DNA from 2 places in the Thomasclavelia spiroformis DSM 1552 genome. Region 1 is predicted to be linked to the other one. Evidence: predicted binding sites of a transcription regulator. Region 1 holds the regulator's gene; the other holds the start of a gene.
The links. The regulator Rex, encoded in region 1, represses fermentation and respiration genes when NADH is low (regulators of the CRP and FNR family bind a similar motif). The targets are predictions, from matches to a motif close to GTGAANNNNTTCAC.
Positions count from the first base shown of each region.

Region 1 (11,681 bases):
CCGTGCACATCATTAAAAGGTAATAGTTGTAATCCGGGTTTTGAATTAGATATTGATGTAATGATGGAAAATGTAAAAACTAAAAGTCGTTTACAGTTAAGTGAAATACGTTGTGTTGATATGCAAAGATTGGATTTACGAAAACCATTTTGCAATGTACTTAGTACACGTAAAGAAATTATTAATTATGTTGAAGAGCATTTGTTAAAATAAAAAAAGCCTAAAAAGGCTAATACATTAAAATCAATAAAGCTATTAAAAGTAGTAAGCAACAAAATAATAAAGAAATTTGACCAAAGAAATTAATTAATATTGTTGCAATAATTGCACCTAAAATAAAGAAGAAAATAATGATTAAATATCGAAAACAATGTTTCAATGCATCTTTATCATGTAAAAAAAGATAGGCAGATAATTTTTGACCAGCCGATTTTAAATTACCAGTGCACATAGTTGAAGCATATGGTAAACCACGAGTAGTTTTAAAAGCATTAACTTGTAATGAACAAACTAAACCAATTGTTACATTACAAATTAAATGTGGTAATTGTTTTGGTTCAAAAGCAATTATTGTAAGAATAATTATTTCAATTATCAAAATCAAATGTTGCCACTCAAGATATTGAAGATTAGTAAATTTATGTCTAATATATTCACTAATAACAATTCCAAGAAAAAATGCCATAATCGGTAATAAATAATATAGTGCCCCTATAAAATCACTTTGAGCAATCTTTAATCCCATTAAAACAATATTACCAGTTTGTGCATTAGCAAAGACATTACCTTTTAAAATATAAGTATAGATGTCTAAAAATCCCCCAACAATCGCAAGTAAAATACCTGTTAGCAAAGATTCATGAATCGTTGCTTTAAAATAACTTTTAATTTTCATCATTAAAAACATGTAGCATTTTTGCTACATGTATTTTTATAAATTTAATAAGCGTTTAGTATCACGTGCGATTACTAATTCTTCATTTGTTGGGATAACAAAAACTTTAACTTTAGAATTAGGAGTACTAATCAAACGATCACCTTTACCATTAACATTTGCATCTTCATCAAGTTCAACACCTAAAGCATCTTTTAATAAATCACAAATACCTTTTCTTGCAAAGAATGAATTTTCCCCAATTCCTGCAGTGAAGCAGATTGCATCAACACCACCTAAAGCAATGAAATAACGTCCAATATAAGCAATAACACGGCGATAGAAAATATCAATTGCTAATTGTGCTCTTTCATTTCCTTCAATGGCAGCATTTTGAACATCTCTAAAATCACTAGAAATACCTGAAATTCCTAATAATCCCGATTCTTTATTCAACATTTTGATAACTTCTTTCATATCCATGCCAACTTCTTCAATTAAATAATCAATTACTGAAGGGTCAACATCACCACTACGAGTTCCCATCATGATACCTGCAAGTGGTGTAAATCCCATAGATGTATTTACTGACTTACCATCTTTAATTGCTGTTAAAGATCCACCAGCACCTAAATGAGCAACGATAATTTTAGAATGTTCAGGATTACCTAACATTTCAATACATCTTCTAGAAACATAGTAATGACTAGTACCATGAGCCCCATACTTACGCACTTTATAATCAGTATAATATTTATATGGAATTGGATAAATATAACATTTTGGTTCTAATGTTTGATGAAAAGCAGTGTCGAATACCGCAACTGCACCAGCATTAGGAATTGCTTCTTTAAATGCATAATATCCAGTTAAATGTGCTGGATTGTGAAGTGGTGCCAATGATTTTAATTCGTCAATTTTATTTACAACATCTTCGTCAATAATAACTGATGAATCAAAATATGCGCCCCCTTGAACAACACGATGTCCAACGCCCTTGATTTCATCTAAATCTTTTACAATGCCTTTTTCAATTAAAGTATCTAATAATAGTTCTACTGCAACCTTATGATCTTTAATAGGACTAGTTGTAACTGTTTTTTTACCATCATATTTGATCGTAAAGATAGAATCTTCTAATCCGATTCTTTCAATAACCCCAGAGGTAATTACAGATTCGTCATCCATTTCAAATAATTGAAATTTTAATGATGAACTACCTGCATTTACAGAAATAATTTTTGCCATTTTTATACAGCCTCCTTAATCTATGGTCATTATATCATTATTTTATAAAATATCTATAAAAAAGCATAAGCTTTATAATTTTTTCTTGAAATTTGACTAATAAATCATATAATATAAATGAGCCAGGGGCGCATTTTGCTGAGAAAGGTTATACCTTGTCCCTTATTATCTGAACTGGGTAATGCCAGCGTAGAGAGAGCAATTTTAAAATTATTTGCTTTTTTACGCTTGTAAAAAAGCTTTTTTTAATTTTGTTTGGCTCTTTTTAAGAAAGGGGAAAACAAAGAATGAAAAACAGGAAATTTGAAATTACTACTAAAACAATGACTTATATGGCTATTTTTGCAGCATTACAAATTGTTTTAGAATATCTAACACAATTTACACCTACAATGCCAAATGGTGGAAATATTAGTTTTTCTTTAGTAGCATTAATGTTATGTAGCTATTTAATGGGAGCTAGTTATGGTTTAATCGTTTCACTTGTATGTGTAGGGTTACATTTTGTCTTAGGTTTAGCGACATTTTATGGACCGCTATCAGTTATTTTTGACTATTTGTTACCAATGGCAATTGTCGGAATAGTTGGCTTGATTCCATTGATTAAAATTAATCAAATTGAAATTCCAATTGGAATTATTATTGTAATGATATTAAAAACAATTAGTCATTTAATTGCTGGGTGGTATGCATTTAATACTCCATTACTTGGTAACTTATCATATAATATCCCATATAATTTAGCCACTCTTGTTGTATGTTTTATCTTGTTTATGCTTTTATATCCAAGATTAAAAAATAAAATTAGAATATAATTAAGTTATGACACGTATCACGGTGATATGTGTCTTTTTTATTGCTGTTATGAGATTTCACCTTTAAAAAAATATGCATTTTGTGTATAATAGAAATGTTATAAAGAGAGGTATTGAATAATGTCAAATTCCCTGGTAGGAAAAAAGGTATTAATTCATTGTTATAAACATGATGGAAGTATCCATCGATGTTGGTCCAAGGGATTTATTTTAGATGAAAATGATGATCATTTTATTGCGATAAATAATCGTACTTTAGTTACCGAAGCAGATGGACGAATGTGGCATACAAGAGAACCTGCAATATGCTACTTTCCTAAGAAAAAATGGTATAATGTTATTTGCATGATTCGTAAAACAGGAGTTTATTATTATTGTAATATTGCTTCACCAACTTTATATGATGGCGAAGCATTAAAATATATTGATTATGATCTTGATTTAAAAGTTTTTCCTGATGGAAATTATCGTGTTTTGGACGAAGAAGAATATCGTCAACACGCAAAACAAATGAATTATTCTAAAGAATTAGATAAAATATTAAAAAAACAATTAGATATATTAATTAATTTAGCTTCAAAAAGAGCTGGTCCATTTGATGAAGATTTTACTAAACACTGGTACCATATCTATGAAGATCTAACACAAGGATAGGTGAAAAAATGCAAACAGTAATTAGAATCAATAATTTAGATGAAACAATTGAATTAGGAAAGCAATTAGGTGAATTATTAAAACCAAATATGCTAATTACTTTAAGTGGGGATTTAGGTGCTGGTAAAACTACTTTTACTAAAGGGATTGGTTTAGGTTTAGAAATTAAAAAAATTATTAATAGTCCTACTTTTACAATTTTAAAACAGTATCAAGGAAGATTGAATTTATCACATTTTGATGCTTATCGTTTGGAAGGTCAAGATGATGATTTGGGTTTTGAAGAGATTTTTGATAGTGATGATGTTTGTGTAGTTGAATGGGCAAATTATATTGAAGATATTTTACCAACTGAAAGATTAGAAATTGAAATAAAAAAAATTGATGAAAATGCTCGTGATTTTATATTTAGAGCAGTAGGATCTAGATATGAGCAGTTATTGGAGGAGTTTAAATGAAAACAGTTGTAATGGATACATCAAATGCTTATCTGGTAATAGCTTTATATGAAAATGATAAATGTCTTGAGCGATATCAAGAGTTTGGTAATAAAAAGCAATCTGAATATGCTATAACTTATTTAGATGAAATGTTAAAAAGAAATAATTTTAATATTTTAGATTTTGATGAAATGATCATAACGATTGGCCCTGGTTCATATACTGGTCAAAGAGTTGCCTTAACGATTGCTAAAACATTAGCTGCAATTAGTAAAATAAAAATAAAAGCGGTTTCTTCTTTACATGGATATGTAGGTAGTGACAAGGCAATTAGTGTTATCGATGCGCGTAGTAAAAAGATATTTGTTGGAGTGTATGATAATAATTGTAAGGTTATTGATGATCAAATAATGTTGATTGAAAATTTTAATGATTTTAAAAAGCAGTATCCTGATTATCCAGTATATGGAGATAGTGAAATAGTTGGGTATGATAAAATTGAAGTTGATTTATGTAAAAATATATATGAGGCTTCAAAAAATGTTGAATATGTTGAAGATGTTGATAATTTAATTCCTCATTATTTAAAGGATGTTGAGGCTAAAAAAATATGTTAATTAGAAAAATGGAATGTTTGGATATTGATAAGATCGTAGAGATTGAAAAAGAATTGTTTACTTCTCCTTGGGATAAAGATGCTTTATATTATGAAGTAGAGAGAAATGCTTTTTCGACTATTTTGATTTTAGAGAATAATGATGAAATAGTTGGATATATTGGGATGTGGTTATTAGGAGATCAAACTCAAATAACTACATTGGGAATAAGAGAAATGTATCAAGGTAGAGGATATGGAAAGCTTTTAATGGATAAATGTGAAGAAATTACTAAAATGCAAGGATATCCAAATATTAATTTAGAAGTACGTGTTTCTAATGAAAAAGCAATTAGTTTATATAAAAAATGTGGTTTTAAAATTGTTGCTACAAGAAAGAATTATTATCAAGATAATCATGAAGATGCATATTTAATGATAAAGAAAATGGAGGATAAGTAAATGTCACTGATTTTAGCAATTGAATCAAGTTGTGATGAAATGGCAATGGCTATTTTGAAAGATAAACGTGAATTTTTATCAAGTGTAGTAGCCTCCCAAATTGATATACATGCATTGTATGGTGGAGTAGTTCCAGAAATTGCTAGTAGAAAGCATGTTGAATGTGTAAGTGTAGTACTAAAAGAAACATTAAAAAAAGCTAATGTTACAATTGATCAAATTGATGCCATAGCAGTTACTAAAGGACCAGGGTTAGTTGGTTCATTGCATATTGGATTGCAAGTGGCTAAAACAATCTCTATGGCATATCAAAAACCATTAATTGGGGTTCATCATATTGCTGGTCATATTTATGCAAATAATTATAATCAAGATATGATATATCCAAGTTTATGTTTAGTTGTAAGTGGTGGACACAGTGAATTAGTTTTATTAAAAGCACCATTTGAATTTGAAGTTATTGGAACTACATTTGATGATGCTGTTGGTGAGGCATATGATAAAGTTGGCCGAGTTTTAGGATTACCATATCCTGGTGGTCCGATAATTGATAAAATGGCTAGTGTTGGAAAAGCAACATATGATTTACCGCTTCCTTTAGATGATGATAGCTATAATTTTAGTTTTAGTGGTTTAAAATCGGCGGTAATTAATTTAAATCATAAAGCTAATCAACGTGGTGAAACAATTAATAAAGAAAATTTAGCGACGTCTTTTCAAAATGTGGTAATTGAGGTTTTAGTTAATAAAACGATTAAAGCAGCTAAAGCTTATGGTGTTAAACAAGTAATGTTAGCAGGTGGAGTAAGTGCTAATCGAGGATTAAGAACGGCAATGGAGATGGCAGTAAGTAATTTGGATGGTGTTGAATTATTATTACCACCTATGAGTTGTTGTACTGATAATGCTATGATGATTGCTTTATGTGCAAAACAGATGTATGATTTGAAAATGTTTAGTGATTTATCACTTGGAATTAAACCTAATTTGGATCTTGAAAGTGAATCTTATCAAGGAGTAAGAAGTGATGGATAAAAAAATTTCAAATGCAACGATGTCGCGTTATCCGGTTTATTTAAAAGCTCTTAGAAAGATGCAACATGAAGGTAAAGAAAACTGTTTATCAAGTGAATTATCAGAATTAACAGGAGTTTTAGATACAACGATTCGTCGAGATTTTACTTATTTATCTAAAACTAATAATTTTGGTCAACGTGGTAAAGGTTATGATGTTAAACATCTGATAGATGTATTAAGTGAAGTGTTAGGTTTAGGATTAGATGAATCGATTATTTTAATCGGAGTTGGAAATTTAGGAAGCGCGATTTTAAAATATAATCGTTGGCAATATACGGTTGGAAAAATTGTCTGTGGTTATGATCAAGATAAAAACAAAGAGGGCGAACGTTTTGGAGTTAAGTTGTATAATATTGATGATTTGGAAAAAACTTTTCCAAAAGATTGTAAGATTGCAATTTTAGCCATTTCAGAAAATGTTCAACCAACAGTAGATCGTTTAATGGATTTAGGAATTAGAGGAATTGTAGATTTTACACATACTCATTTTACGGTTAGACCTGGTGTAGAGGTACAGCAAGTAGATGTTGTAGTAGCAATCCAAGAATTAGTAATTAAGATGGATTCAAATCGATAATAATGCTTGAATAGTATAGATGATAAAGTATATAATATTTAAAACTAGGAGGATTAATATGTTTGAATTTATAACGGTTAGAGAATTATATGAAATGTTTTTAAGTAATCAAATGATGGATTTAGAAGGGTATGAATATGTTGAACTTGAGGGTTGGGTTCGTACTAATAGAAATAGTGGTAAACTAGGTTTTATTGCTTTAAATGATGGTACATATTTTAAAAATTTACAAATTGTTTATACTGAACAAGGAATTGATAATTATGCAGAAATTGATAAATTGTCAACAGGGAGTGCAATTAGAGTTGTTGGAAAATTAAAATTAACTCCTGAAGGAAAACAACCTTTTGAAGTAGAAGCAACTGAAATCGAAATTGAAGGTCGTTGTGATGAAGATTTCCCATTACAAAAGAAACGTCATTCTTTTGAATATATGAGAGAAATTCCTCATTTAAGACCTAGAGCTAATACTTTTTATGCTATTTTTAGATTACGTAGTGTTTTATCAATGGCGATTCATGAATTTTTCCAATCACAAGGGTTTGTGTATGTACATACACCAATCATTACAAGTAATGACGGTGAAGGTGCTGGAGAAATGTTTAGAGCTACAACTATTGATGGAACAAACTTTGAAGATGACTTTTTTGAAAAAGAAGCTTTTTTAACAGTTACTGGTCAATTACATGTTGAAGCTTTTGCTATGGCATTTAGAGATGTTTATACATTTGGGCCTGCTTTTAGAGCAGAAAATTCAAATACTTCAAGACATGCTAGTGAATTTTGGATGATTGAGCCTGAAATTGCTTTTGCAGATCTTGAAGATGATATGGATTTGATTGAAGATATGGTTAAATATTGTATTGACTATGTTTTAGATAATGCTCCAGAAGAAATGAATTTCTTTGCATCAATGATTGATAAAGATTGTATTAATCGTATTACTAAAGTTAGAAATAGCGATTTTAAACGTATGACATACACTGAAGCAATTGAAATTTTAGAAAAGGCTGATGTTAAGTTTAAAAATAAAGTTTCATGGGGAATGGATTTAAATAGTGAACATGAACGTTATATTTGTGAACAAGTAGTTAAAGGTCCAGTATTTTTAACTGATTATCCAAAAGAAATCAAAGCATTTTATATGCGTTTAAATGATGATAATAAAACAGTTGCCGCTTGTGACTTATTAGTTCCAGGAATCGGAGAATTAGTAGGTGGTAGTCAACGTGAAGAAAGATATGATGTCTTAGAAAAAATCATGGATGAAAAAAATATGACTAAAGACAACTTACAATGGTATATGGATTTACGTCGATATGGTGGATGTAAGCATGCAGGATTTGGTTTAGGCTTTGATCGTTTCTTAATGTATTTAACAGGTATGCAAAATATTCGTGACGTTGAACCTTTCCCAAGAACACCAAGAAATCTGAAATTTTAAAAAAGCCTATATTTTTATAGGCTTTTTCTTTTCTTGCGGTATAATATAACTAGGAGGCGATGAAATGAATGAATATGATTTGATCAATTGCTATTTGAATCTAATTTTCGATAATAGCTTTACTTATTTTACTCGCATTCTTGATGGATATCGTGGATTATGTCAATTTAGAAAATGGATGCGTAAACGCAACATTAATCTAAATGCCATTGAAAATATAGGTTATGATGCTTTTAATGCTATTTGCAAAGCTAAAAATAAAGATCAGATAATAGATAAAATTGATCCTAAATACTTAGATGAGTTAATGGAATATATTAATACAGAAAGAAATAAATATCAAATTGTTGTATTGTCTAGTTTTGATTACAGTGATACTATTAATGTTTATTTGACTTCATCACAAATTGTTAAAGATTTAAGTAGTGATAAAGTAAGTGTTATTAATTGTCATAGCTTATTAAAAAAAGATGATTTATCATTTTATGGACCATATAGGCATTTTATAAATGCATTATATCAAATTGATCGTTGGCCGGGTCTTTTAATATTTAAAGGTGACAATTGGTCTTTTTTGCCTGTATACACGATAAAAGACATTCAAGATGCAATGTTTAAAATAAAACAAGATACTATCTTTTCAAGTAGATATCTAAGTCCATACGATAGTTATTTTATACAACTTAGTGATTTACATTTAGGAAATAAAAAGAAAAATAAAGGTTGTCTAGCTTTAGAAAAAAGTTTAGATGAAACGTTTAAACAATTACGATCATATTATTCATTGAAATTTTTAATTACTGGAGATTTAATGAATTCGCCTAATCGTAAAAATATGTATGAAGCATCTAACTTTATGAAGTTATTAAAAAATAAATATAGCGGAGATGTTTCTTTTATTTTAGGTAATCATGATGTAATAGTTAATGGTTTTAATATTTTTAAAAGACAAAAAAGTAAAGTGATTGCTTTTTTGTTGAATGAAAGTATTAAAGTATTTGAAAAAGAAAAGATTATTTTAATCAAAATAGATTCCACAGTAGAAGGAAATTTAGCAAGAGGAAAAGTTGGTAAAAAGCAATTAGATAATATTGATGAAGAATTAGCAAGTATTAAAAATCTAAAAGATTACACGATGGTAGCAATGTTACATCATCATTTATTTCCAATTACCCGAGATGAGTTTTTAAAACAAAGATGGCGTGAAAAAATGTTTGTGGGAAAAATAATGGATAGTTCTAAAGCACTAGTAGATAGTCAAGATTTAATTGAGTGGTTTAGAAAACATCAAATTCAATATGTTTTACATGGACATAAACATTTACCATTTTTTACTAATCATGATGGTATGTATGTTATTGCTGCTGGTTCTTCTTGCGGAAGTGGCGCTAAAGAAAGTGATAGTCGTTATTTAAGTTATAATGTATTAAAATATGATCATCGTTATAAACGTTTTAAATATTGTTTTATTATTTATGATGATATGACTTTACAAGATCGTCAAAGAATTATAGTAAATATGTTTTAGGAGAAAAAGATGAAGTTAGTAGATGGAATGAAAGATGAAAAATTAGGTAGTGCAATATTGTATTGTTTTACAAAAGGATATGGTTCGGTTCCGATGGATGTATATAATGTTGTTTTACCATTATTGTATAATGATATTTTTAGAGAAGAAGTTGGAAAGTTTAAAGACTTTACAAAGTGTATTAAAGCTTGTAATGAAAAGGATAAAGATTTTACGAATAAGGTTTTAAAGGATATTAAAAATATGGATGAAATTACTAATCGTAGTTTAGGAATTTCATTATTAAATAAAGATTTAAATTTTGAAATAAATGAAGGAGTAATGAGTGGAAACTGTAATACTTCAAAGATTTTAGATTTAAATGAAGCAATTTTACTAGGTGAAATGTTAGCTGGTAAAAGTTTAGATGAGATTGTAAACATGATCCAAGAAGATTTTAAAATTGTGTTTTTAGATAGCGAAACTTTAGGTAAAGATGTAGATCTTAGTAAACTTAATAAATTTGGAGCAGTGACAATTTATCAACAAACTGATAAAAAAGATATTCCTGATCGAATTAAAGATGCTGATGTTGTAATTACTAATAAACATCTATTAGGCAAAGAACAGTTAAAAAACTGTATAAAATTAAAATTAATTTGCGTAACAGCAACAGGTGTAAATAATATTGATTTAGAATATTGTAAAGAAAATATGATTACTGTATGCAATGTTAAAAGCTATTCAACTAATGCAGTTGCTCAACACACATTTGCATTACTTCTAGATCTTTATAATAAAACCCATTATTATCATCATTATATTGCTTCAGGAAATTACTCATCTAGCTCAATGTTTACACATTTAGGTTATACATTTAATGAATTAGCTAATAAAACTTGGGGAATTGTAGGAATGGGTGAAATTGGCCAAAAAGTAGCTAGTATTGCTAGTGCTTTTGATTGCAATGTTCAATACTATTCAACAAGTGGGAAAAATAACCATCAAGCTTATAAACAAGTAGATTTTGATACGTTGTTAAAAACTAGTGACATTATTTCAATTCATGCACCATTGAATAAACAAACTGAAAATCTTTTTAATCATGATGCGTTTATTAAAATGAAACCTTCAGCATATCTTATTAATGTAGGAAGAGGAAAGATTGTAAATGAAAAAGATTTAGTTGAGGCTCTAAAAAATTATCAATTAGCTGGAGCCGGATTAGATGTGTTTGAAAATGAACCATTTAATGATGATAGTCCATTGTTACAAATCAATGATGCTACTAAATTAATTATGACACCACACATTGCTTGGGCACCGGTTGAAACACGTAATCGTGTAATCGATGAAGTATGTTTAAATATTGAAGGTTTTAAAAATAATCAATTAAGAAATGTATGTACTTTATAAACACGGATAATTTTATCCGTGTTTTTTATTATTCGTATAAATGTTATAATTAGTTATATAGAGGTGATGACGATGAATAAAATATTAATATTGTATAAATCAAAATATGGGGCGACAAAAAAATATGCTTATATGTTAAAAAAAGAAATAGCTTGTGATGTTTTTGATATAAAAGATTATCAAAAGGGAATGTTTGATAAATATGAATTAGTTATATTTGCTTCAGCAATATATGCTAGTGGTATATCAGGCTTAAAAGTATTGAAAAAAAATTATGCAGAGTTAAAAAATAAAAAGGTGATTATTTTTTGTGTGGGAGCTTCACCTTATGATAAAAAAGCATTTGATGAAATTAAAGCCTATAATTTAAAAGATGATTTAAAAGATATACCGATATTTTATGGTAGGGGAACATGGGATGAAAGTAAAATGAGTTTTAAAGATCGTAGTTTGTGTAAATTATTACAAAAAGCAATTGCTAAAAAGGATCCAGAGACTTATGAACCGTGGATGAAAGCATTAGTTTTAGCTAAAGGAAAGAAATGTGATTGGACTGATCGAAAATATATAGA
Region 1 is NZ_CP102275.1:711,869-723,549, forward strand. Features, by position in the region: gene NQ543_RS03105 (hypothetical protein) at 1-213, shown strand, start outside; gene NQ543_RS03110 (YoaK family protein) at 230-898, opposite strand; gene NQ543_RS03115 (acetate/propionate family kinase) at 932-2,122, opposite strand; TPP riboswitch at 2,237-2,336, shown strand; gene NQ543_RS03120 (energy-coupled thiamine transporter ThiT) at 2,410-2,937, shown strand; gene NQ543_RS03125 (DUF402 domain-containing protein) at 3,058-3,591, shown strand; gene tsaE (tRNA (adenosine(37)-N6)-threonylcarbamoyltransferase complex ATPase subunit type 1 TsaE) at 3,600-4,049, shown strand; gene tsaB (tRNA (adenosine(37)-N6)-threonylcarbamoyltransferase complex dimerization subunit type 1 TsaB) at 4,046-4,648, shown strand; gene rimI (ribosomal protein S18-alanine N-acetyltransferase) at 4,642-5,088, shown strand; gene tsaD (tRNA (adenosine(37)-N6)-threonylcarbamoyltransferase complex transferase subunit TsaD) at 5,089-6,123, shown strand; gene NQ543_RS03150 (redox-sensing transcriptional repressor Rex) at 6,116-6,742, shown strand; gene asnS (asparagine--tRNA ligase) at 6,801-8,186, shown strand; gene NQ543_RS03160 (metallophosphoesterase family protein) at 8,251-9,714, shown strand; gene NQ543_RS03165 (D-2-hydroxyacid dehydrogenase) at 9,724-11,109, shown strand; gene NQ543_RS03170 (flavodoxin domain-containing protein) at 11,182-11,681, shown strand, end outside.

Region 2 (11,681 bases), 960 kb from region 1:
CATAGCAAGTTCTGGATCTACGATAGCTACAGTTGGTGTTAATGCATAGTCAGTTAATGGATATTTTTTATTTGCTCTTTTATCAGTGATAACCGCAAATGGAGTAACTTCTGAACCTGTTCCTGAAGTTGTTGGGATACAGATTAATCTAGCTTTTTTACCTAATTCCGGGAATTTGAAAGCACGTTTTCTAATATCCATGAATTTTTGTTTAATATCATCAAAATTAACTTCTGGATGTTCATACATTAACCACATTACTTTAGCTGCATCCATTGAAGAACCTCCACCTAATGCAATAATTACATCTGGTTCAAAGTTTCTCATTAATTCAACACCTTTTTCTACAGTGTCAATACTTGGATCTGGTTCAACATCGAAGAATAATTCTAAATCAACTTTATTTCTTCTTCTTCTAATTACATCTTCAATTTTTTCAACATAACCAAGATTATACATTCCTCTATCTGTAACAATCATGGCTTTGTCCATTTCTTTCATATCTCTTAGATATTTAATTGAATTTCTTTCAAAATAAATTTTTGGAGGAAGTTTAACCCATTGCATATTGTTATTACGTCTCCCTATTCTCTTAATATTGATTAAGTTTATAGCACTTACGTTATTAGATACAGAGTTATGTCCGTAAGAACCACAACCTAATGTTAATGATGGAATAAATGCGTTGTAAACTGAACCGATACCACCGAATGTAGATGGAGCATTTTCGATGATACGAATAGCTTTACATGCATGTCCGAATCTCTTAGATAATTCATGATCTTCAGTATGGATAGCAGCTGAGTGCCCTAAACCGTTGAATTCAACCATTTGAGTAGATTTTAAGATACCATCTTCTGTACTGCTAGCTTTTAAAATCGCTAATACTGGAGATAATTTTTCTCTTGTTAATGGTTCATTTGGTCCTACTTCAGCACATTCAGCACAAATAATTTGTGTATCTTCAGGTACTTTAATTCCTGCTTGTTCAGCAATCCATGTTGCAGGTTTACCAACTACATTTGGATTTAATTTAGCAGCATTTACATTATCAGAATATGCAGCAGCACCAAACATAAATTGTTCTAATTTAGCTTTTTCATCTTTATTTACAAAGTAAACTTTAAATCTCTTAATTTCTTTCATGAAATCATCATAAATTTCATGATCAACAATTGCAGCTTGTTCAGAAGCACAAATCATACCGTTATCGAATGATTTAGATAATACAATATCATTTACCGCTCTTGGTAATACACATGTTTTTTCTACATACGCAGGAACGTTACCAGCACCAACACCTAATGCAGGTTTTCCACAAGAATATGCTGCACTTACCATTGCGTTACCACCTGTTGCTAAAATTGTTGCAACACCTGGATGTTTCATTAATGCAGTAGTTGCATACATAGATTTCATATCTAACCATTGGATACAATCTTCTGGTGCACCTGCTGCAACTGCAGCATCTCTAATAACTACAGCAGCCATTACAGAACATGCATGTGCACTTGGGTGGAATGAGAAAATAATTGGATTTCTTGTTTTTAAACAAATTAATGATTTAAAAATTACTGTTGAAGTTGGATTAGTTGTTGGAACAATACCACAAACAACACCTACTGGTTCAGCAATTTCAGTAATCCCTAAAAGAGGATCTTCATTAATAATACCTACAGTTTTTAAATGACGTAAATTACTTGTTACATATTCACAAGCAAATAAGTTTTTAACTGCTTTATCTTCAAATACACCACGACCTGTTTCATTAATAGCCGCTTCTGCTAAAGTACCATGAGCATCTAATCCAGCTACAGAACATTTAGCTACGATGTAATCTACTTGTTCTTGAGTAAATTCTTCAAATTTTGATAAAGCTACTTGAGCTTTTGAAACTAGTTGATCAACATAAGCATCAATTTCTTCGTTAGTTGGTTCAACCACTTTGTTAACAGCTTTTTTTTCTGCCATTATTTTTTCCTCCGATTCATTATGAAATATTTAATTTGTTTCCATTGATAGTGTACCCCAATTTTACAAAAAAGACAAGTAATATTGTGCATTTTTTCACAATGAAAACACTATATTTTTAATGAAAACGCTATCAGTGTTTTTTGGTGTTAATTAAAAAATCCAAAGCCAAAATAGCTTTAGATATCTCGGTTTGTTATTATCACCTTAACCCCTTCATCAGCTAAAAAATCCTTAATTTCAAAATCATTAACAGTCCAAGTATTAACGTCTATTCCTCTTTTAAGATAATCGTTTATTTCTTTTTCATTTAAAAAAACATATTTTGGATGAGCAGCATTAAATTTATATTTAAAAACCAGTTCTTTATTTTTTATATAATCATCTTCAAATAAATATCCTAAATATATATTTTTATCAATTTCTCTTAATGTTAATAAACTTTCTAAACAAAAAGAAGAAAATATTACACGATTCAACATCCCTTTTGATTTAACTAAATTATATGTCATCTTTTCAATATTAGAATAACGGATTTTATTTGTTTTAATTTCAAGATTCAAAATTGTTTCTCTATTTTTACAATAGTCTAACAACTCTTCTAATAATGGTATTTTCTCTTTATACTCTTTAAAGTGATAATTAAAATTGTATTTACACAACTCATCATATGTTAAATCCTTAACATACCCCTTACCATTAGATGTTCTATTTATTTTCTCATCATGTATCAATACCAAACGATTATCTTTAGTTAGATGTACATCTGTCTCTATTCCATCAAAATTACCTTCAATAGCTTCGACAAATGCTATCATTGTGTTTTCAGGATACTTTTCACTATACCCTCTATGCGCCAATTTAATCATAAACTTCTCCTATAATATAATAAACTCACAAAATAAATCACATAACTAATCAACATAATAACTGCACCAACTCTTTTTAAATAAAAATCTTTACCTATAAATATATACAACAAAAATAACGCACCTATTGCAACCATACCATCAATAATAAAACTATTTTTAAAAACAAGTGCTTCTGGACAAACTAATGCCGTAGTTCCCAAAACAAATAAAATATTAAATATATTACTTCCAACAATGTTGCCAACAGCCAAATCACATTTACCTTTCAAAGAAGCTGTTACTGAAGTAACTAATTCAGGTAATGATGTCCCGAATGCAATAACAGTAAGTCCAATTAACCTTTGACTAACATTCATCTCTGTAGCAATATATACAGCAGCATCAATCGTTAAATTACTACCAAAAATAATGGCTGTTATCCCTAAAATAATTACTAAAATCAAGCGAAACAAAGTATCTTGCACTCTAACTTTTTCAATTTCACTGACAGCTACATTTTCTCCTCTTTTAGCCAACTGATACAAATAACACAAAAACACAAAAAATAAAACCCATAAGATAATACCATCTAAAAAATCAAGCTTCTCACCTAATTTACCTAAAATTATTAAAAGCAAAGTAATCAACATAACAAACGGAATTTCATACCGATATGTATTACAATTCACTTTTAAACATTTTACACATCCAGAAATCCCAAGTATTACTAATACATTTATAACATTACTACCAATTATATTTCCAATCGCTAAATCGGCATCTCCATTCATTCCTGAAATAATTGATATTGCTGCTTCAGGTGCACTAGTACCAAAAGCCACAACAGTAAGCCCAATTACAATTGGTGGTATATTCATTTTTGATGATAATTTAGATGCCCCTCAACAAATACATCAGCCCCTTTAATTAATAAAACAAACCCTACAATCAAACAAATAACTTGTATCAACATATCTTTATTATATTTTTTCCTGGTATATTGAAGTTACTCATACAAAGAGTAATAAATCTAATATACCAATTCTCCTTTCTACCTGAATTATTTGGTATCACTTCAGGTTGTGTTAAAATGTGTAATTGTGAATGTGGATTTGTATTTTTTTCCTTATTGCTTTGACTTTTCAGAAAGGATCTTACCACTTCTTTGTATCGCATTTATTATTAGTTGTATGAGTCTTTTGAATTCTGAACACACCAGGTTTTTGATACCTTTGAAGTGGATCTGATTTCACAATCACAAATCATCTTAAGAAAGGAATTGATAATTATGAAACTTGTTGGAATTGACATTGCCAAATATAAACATGCCGCTTTTATCATGGATGCTTCTACTGGCGAATCTTTATGTGATCCTTTTTTATTCAAAAACAATAAAGATGGATTTCAAAAATTTTATGACGAACTTAATAAATACACACAAGATGAACTTTTAATCGGTATGGAAGATACCGGACACTATAACTTTGCCATTGAAAGCTGCTTATTGGCTAAAGGTTATAAAGTTGCTTTAATCAATCCTATTACCACTAAGAACCTTAGAAAAGCTTCTTTAAAAACTGTTAAAAGCGATAAAGAAGATGCTATTTTAATTACCAAAGCTCTCCTAGATAAAGATTACTATCGCATCATCTCTATTCAAGATGAGAAATTAAAGGAGGCCAAAGAATTAACGCGCTATCGTACACAATTGACAATTGAAATGAATCGTAAGAAGAATATTCTTCAAAGACATATTGATATTGTTTTTCCTGAATTTAATACATTATTTAATAATGAATACACCATTACATATTTAAATATTTTAAGAAAATATGGTGATGCCTATACCATTGCACATACAGATATTCGTTCTTTAAGAAAATGTTTTAAATACTGTAATATCTTCTCAGCAGAAGACTTAAAAGAATTAGCTTCTAATTCTGTGGGTATTCATGATGTTTCTATTTCTTTTATCATTCAATCGGTTATTTCCAGTATTGATTTAATAAACTCTCAAATTGAAGAATTAGATAAAAAAATAGAAGAACTCGCCATCACACAAGATTCTTCTATCACATCAATACCAGGAATATCAATTATTACTGGTACTTCTATTTTAGCTGAACTTGGTGATATAAGTAAATACTCAAATGCAGGAAAATTAATTAAATTTGCAGGTGTGAATCCATATATCAGTGAATCTGGCGAATTTTCAGCTGATAAAACAGCCATAACCAAGAAAGGTTCTAAATATCTAAGGGCAACACTTTATCGAGTCATCATACCTGTAATACGCCACAACCCTGCATTTAATAACTACTATCATTTAAAACGAAGTCAAGGTAAAGGACATCTTTGCGCTTTAGGTCATTGTGTAAGAAAACTTTTAAGAATCATTTATCATCTTGAAATAAATCATATTACTTTTGATATAAATTCTCTTAAATAATCAAAATATTTATCGAACTAAATTCTATTAAAATAAGCTATTTTTACGATAGTTCTTTTTAACATTTTTTCATTCACAATTTCAAAGATCAAATACTATATTTTCAAGTAATTTATTTTCATACTATTTCATAATCTACTACTTGACTTTAATATAGTTGTCTTTCTTTGAATTTTATCAAAGCATATAATTAAAATAAGAATTTTTTATTACACCACCAATTATCAAAAAAATTTACAATGTATAAAAGCAGCAAAAAGCTGCTATAATAAATCAAATTTTTTTAACGCTTTTACAATACCATCATTTTCAATTCGATCAGTTTCATAATCAGCAGCTGCTTTTGCTTCAATAACAGCATTTCCCATAGCTACTCCTAAACCTACCATTTCTAACATTTCAATATCATTTCTACCATCTCCAAAAGCAATAGTATTACTAATATCTTTATTCAATCTTTTTACAAGCTCACAAATTCCTACCGCTTTCGAAACACCTCGCAAAGTTAAATCGAAAGAACAATCATTTTGATGTCTTTGAATATCAAAATAAGGGTCCAATGCATCTACCATAACAGGAATATCAACAGCATCATTAACAACTATCATTCCTATATAGGTTTCTATTTCATCAGGATTAAATTGGTCAATAATTGTTTCTAACTTCATTCCCCATTTTTTACAAAATTCAAGATGTTTTTTATCATTACTATCACGAACATAAATATTATCATTACCTTCAAAGTAATAATTAAAGCCATACTTATCACAGAGTTTCATTGTCGCTATAATCGCCTCACTTGGTACAATTGCTTTATATATAGGTTGATTCAAATATTCAACGTAACCACCATTACAAGTTACATACCCACTAAAAGGATAGTTCATTACTTCATCAACAATAAAACATTTACAACGTCCAGTTGCCAAAAAAACATCATGCCCATTTTCTTTTAATTTATCTAGTGCTTCCTTTACATTATCACTAATCGAATAAATACCTAGATTACAATCAATTAATGTTCCATCAATATCAAAAAACAATAGTTTACTCATAACATACCTCCTAATGCATACATCCATAATTGTAACATATCTTGCTATAATTTACTGATATATATCAATTATTTCACCACACGCTATCATCTTACCAGCATTTCCAGAAGGTTGACTAGTCAAATCATCTTTTTTTTCATGAATAATTATTGTTCTTCCTATAATATCATTAACAGTAAATTTGTTTATATATACCGCCATCCACGCCATTCCATCTTTTGAAAATAACGGTGGTAAATCTCCATTATGATACGGATGTAAACATTCATTCATATTAAAATGTCCCCCTGCATCACTAAAAGGATTATCTTTAGTTCCCATACATTTCTTACCTTCATGAATGTGTAAACCATGTATTCCTTGATTACAATCTGTGTTCGATAATCCGTTAGCTTCTATAACCAACACACATCCAGTTTCATATCCATAAACCAATAACAAACCATTTATTCCTGATCCTTTAATAACTGCATAAGCATCAGGATTCCCTTTACATAACATATCAATTATTTTATACGTTTCCATATCTTCCTCCACTTAATATATATGAAGGACCTCAGTTAACTATACATATAAAAATACTCCATTATTAAATAATGGAGTATTTTATAAATCAATATTTTAAATCCTTATAGATATCTTCTTGCGCAAACATAGTTTTTATGAAGCGCAGATATTTTAACTACATCTCCTGTTTGAGGTGAATGAATCATCTTACCATCACCAACATAAATACCTACATGAGTAATTCTACCTGTTCCTGAGCCAAAAAACACTAAATCTCCAGGTTGTAAATTACTTCTATCAACCGCTACTCCGCCTTGAGATTGAGCCTGAGCAGTTCTTGATAGAGAAATCCCATGTTGACGATATACCCAAGATGTAAATCCAGAGCAATCAAATGAATTTGGACCAGTTGCTCCCCATTTATATGGTGAACCTAGTTTAGTATATGCAGTTTCCAAAATTTTTGTTCCTGGCGTATATACTTTTACACTCAATGATGCTACAGATTTATTACCAGCCGCATCCAAAACACTAAACTCTACGGATTTATTACCAGTAGTATTAGTATCAATGTTTCCTACCGAAACGTCAGCCGTAACATCTCCGTCCTTATTATCAATTGCAGAAACCAGATACATTCGAGGATCGAAAGCATCTCCTTTTGCTACTTCAACTTCATTACTACTTAGATTTATTTTAGGACCACTTATATCCTTTACATTGAAATTCAATGTAGAAACAACTTCATTTTTAGCATCGTCTTTTGTACTGACTTTAATAGTTTGTGTTTCTCCTTCTTTTCTTGTGTCAACACTACCAATTATAGTATTAGTAACAGATCCCATATCATCACTAGCAACTAAATAATTTTCTAATTTAAATTCACTAGCATAATCAATAATGATATTTTCTCCTTCTAATAACGTAACACTTGGCGGTGTTAAATCCGATACAGCAAATTCAAACGTCTTTTCAGTAACATTACCAGAAGAATCAGTTACCGATAAAGTTATATCTTGGATACCAGGTTTTGATGCATCTAGTGCTTTATCAGTTTCAATAAAAGGTGAAACATCTCCATCTACATTATCAATGGCACTAACATAGTTAGAAACGTCATTACTTCCATTAATAGGAACTTGTACTACATATCCTTTATCTACACCTACAACTTTAAATTCAGGTGCTTTATCATCAACTACTTCAACTAAAATTTCCTTAGTAGCAATATTTGATGAACTATCACTTGCACTAACAAGTACCTCATAAGTTCCTAACTGTTTAGTATTTACATTCTCTGCTTTAATATCAACTATCAAATCATCTCTTTCATCCTGATTATCTGTAATATTAATAGCATTTAAATCAAATTTTTCTCCATATGAAACCTCAACTCGATTAGAAACAATTTCCGGTGCTTCTTTATCTACTGCGGCATATCCTACTAACATAAATACTGCAACCCCAACAATAGGGATAAACATTGCTTTACGTTTGATAATATTTTCATTAATAAAATTATCCGTTTTTATCTTCATTAACTCACTTCCTATCTAAAACGTACTATTAGATTATAACACTTTTTTTAGATAAATGCAAATTCGCTTGATTTAAGCAATAAAATTTAAATTATCAAAAAAATAATTTAATATATAAAACATTAAAAATCTATTTTCTACGTTTTTTACCCTATAAACACATTTTTACCAATTTATATTTAAATAACCCTATAATATAAAAATACTCAGAAAAAGAAGTAGCCTAAACTACTTCCTTAAATACATTAATCTTCTTTTTTTCTAAGAACTTTAGCTCCTGCAATACTTAATAGTGCTAATCCTGCTGATGTTCCTAACATATTAACATCATCACCTGTTTTTACACTTGCAGTTGTATCACCATTATTTACTGGTGTACTTACTGTGTTATCAGTTGTTACTATTTGTAATCCGGCAATTGCTTTTTCTAATGTAACTTTTGCATTGTCTACTTCTTCTTGTGTTGCATTTGGATTTTCATATACTGCTTTTGCTTCATTTAATGCTTTTGTTAATCCATCAAATGTTGCTTTTGTATAATTTACTCCGTTTAATCCATTTGCTTGATTGATTAAGTCTTCTAATAAGCTCTTATCTGGAATTAATCTTAAGTTCAAGAATGCTGTTACTAATTCACTGTATGCTGTATTTACTTCTTCTTGCATTGCATTTTCATCATCATATACTGCTATAGCTTCATTTAATTCTGTTTCAAATGCTGTCCATGTAGCTTCTGTATATTTAGCAGCTTCTAATCCTGTAACTTTATCGATAAATGCTTTTAATGCTGTTTTATCTCCTTTTACAAAGTCTAACATATGCATTGCACTTGCAAGTCTGTCAAATGCATTATTTACTTCAACTTGTGAAGCACTAGCATCATTGTATACTGCATTAGCTTCATCTCTTGCTACTTTGAACTCATCAGCTACTGCTGGAATTAATTTAGCTAAATCTTCATCAGTAATTGCATTTGCTAAGTCTACTGCAATCTTTAATGCTGTTTTGTCAGTTTCTACCGCAGTTCTTTGAGTTGCAACAATTTCATAAATTATTGGTAATGGTTTAGTACTATCAAACTCCAATTTAACTTCAGTAATTCTTCCATCTACTGGTAATGTAACAACTTGATTATCTAATATACCAACTTCTCTCCATGTACCATTAATATCTTTCACGCTAACTTTAGCTTCACTTATATTATTTGGATCTTGAACAACGATTAAATCAGCTACGTTGTTAATACGTGACATTTGATAAGTTAAATAATCTCCATCTTCGATACCTGTTGGAGCAAAAGCAGTTGTTATATCTTGGTCACAAACTTTAGCATGAAGACCATCTGTATTAGAATCAGTAAGTTTAACTACATGATTCCCCATATCACCTACAGTTTGATTATATTCTACTTCAAATAATTGCACCCATACATCTTGTGATCCAGTTACAACATATCTTACATATCTTGCTTCTTTACCATTAGCATTTAAACTTGATACTTTATTAGCACCAACATTTTCATATTCTAGTGCTCCTACATCTCTCCATTCATTACCATCAACAGAAATTTGTACTTTACCATTTTTAATATAATCACCACTAGCAAAATAGGCAGTTATATCATATAAAGGCATTGCTGCACCAAAATCAATTTGAATGTATTGTCCTACACTTGGATTAGCATTATTCCAAAATTTAGTTTCTCTATTACTATCAATAATATTAGAAATATTATATGTTTGATAAGTTCCCATATTTGTACTTGCTGAAGCTTCAGTAGCATAAATAGGATTAATTTGAAGTGCATCAATAGTAACATCAATTGGCGCATTAGTATTATTTACTAATCTTACATAAGTTGTAGAAACTTTTGTACTCATAGAAATACCATTATCTTTACTAACTTCCGCTTTTTGCCAATCTAATCCATTAATTGAATATTCTAAATCTAAATCAGCTAAATTTGCACCTGTAACACTAATTTGTGATACATTGCGTGCTTGAGGTAAAATTACCCCTAAATATTCCCCATTATTTAATGTTGCGTTAACACCTTCAAGAATGAAATTACCATCAGTAACTGTTACTTCTTTACTTTCTAATCCATCAACATTAGTAATCATTTCAGCTACAGTTTGAGGGAATAATAATTCTCCTATTTTTTCATTAGCCGTATCAATTACAGTTCTAACAATCGGTTTTAAACTATGTGTACCTACTTCAACAACAACATTACGTTCACCTGCATCTTCTAAACGATTTACAGTATAATTACTCATTGCATCATAAGATTCTTGAGCAACACTAACGCGAGCTAAAGCTAAAGCACTATCTCCATCTTCAATTGCAATAAGTGCTTGCATTGAATTAATTCCTGCTATTGCTAATTCTCTATAAGCCCCAACAAATGGATTAATTTCTGTCTGTAACGCTTCATTTCCTACATCTTTTAATTTATCACAATCAGCCAAAATAACTTCAAATTCCTCAAGCAATACTTGTGCTGCTTCTTTAATATTAGTTCCACTACTTAACGCAACTTTTAAAGCATTAACTTTTTCATCAAGATATGCTGATTCATCCATTTGAATACCATCATTTAAATAACTAATATTTGAAGCAAAACGTTCAAATTCTTCCGCAATTTCAGGAACTAATTCTTTTATTGAACGATGCCAACTTTCCATATAATCATATGCATCAGTATTCCATGTATAATCTGCAATACTAAATAAAGAAACTTTTGAAGCTTCAGCTTGATTCATTGGATTTGAGAAAAATGAATTAACATTATTTAGATCAGTACTTAAACTATTCATAGGTCCCATTAATAATTTACCATCACAATAATCATTTACTGGATAGTTCCACCAAACCGCAAAGTCTTTATCAGAACCTATTTGTTGTTTTGGCCATTCATAAATATCTCTAGAAATATTTGACATTGTTCCAGAACCAGTCCACATTACTTCAACATCATCATGTAACGTTTCAACAAATGGTTTTAGATATCCTGTCATACTTGGACCCCAAGCAGCACAATATCTAGTTCCTACTGTAATCAACGGTTTTACATCACCTTTTACTTTTACAAATTCATCATCGATACGATTAATGAAATTAGCTTGAGCTGTTCCATTTTGATTATTAGAAATATCATCAAATAATACTCCAAATTGACGAACACCCAGTTCATATAGTTGCTCTAATTTATTTAATGCCGCTTGGAAATCTTCTTCACTATATAAATTAATATGATCTCCTGGGTGAATTGTCCAACAGAAATTAAAGTTACTATTCTTTCCAGCTT
Region 2 is NZ_CP102275.1:2,282,973-2,294,653, forward strand. Features, by position in the region: gene adhE (bifunctional acetaldehyde-CoA/alcohol dehydrogenase) at 1-1,971, opposite strand, end outside; gene NQ543_RS10890 (glycerophosphodiester phosphodiesterase) at 2,151-2,840, opposite strand; gene NQ543_RS10895 (calcium/sodium antiporter) at 2,837-3,700, opposite strand; gene NQ543_RS10900 (IS110 family RNA-guided transposase) at 4,111-5,271, shown strand; gene NQ543_RS10905 (Cof-type HAD-IIB family hydrolase) at 5,535-6,326, opposite strand; gene NQ543_RS10910 (superoxide dismutase family protein) at 6,378-6,851, opposite strand; gene NQ543_RS10915 (C40 family peptidase) at 6,956-8,371, opposite strand; gene NQ543_RS10920 (beta-N-acetylglucosaminidase domain-containing protein) at 8,617-11,681, opposite strand, start outside.
Region 2: a site for Rex is predicted at 2,058-2,071, ahead of adhE (bifunctional acetaldehyde-CoA/alcohol dehydrogenase). Genes of this name have one in related genera too.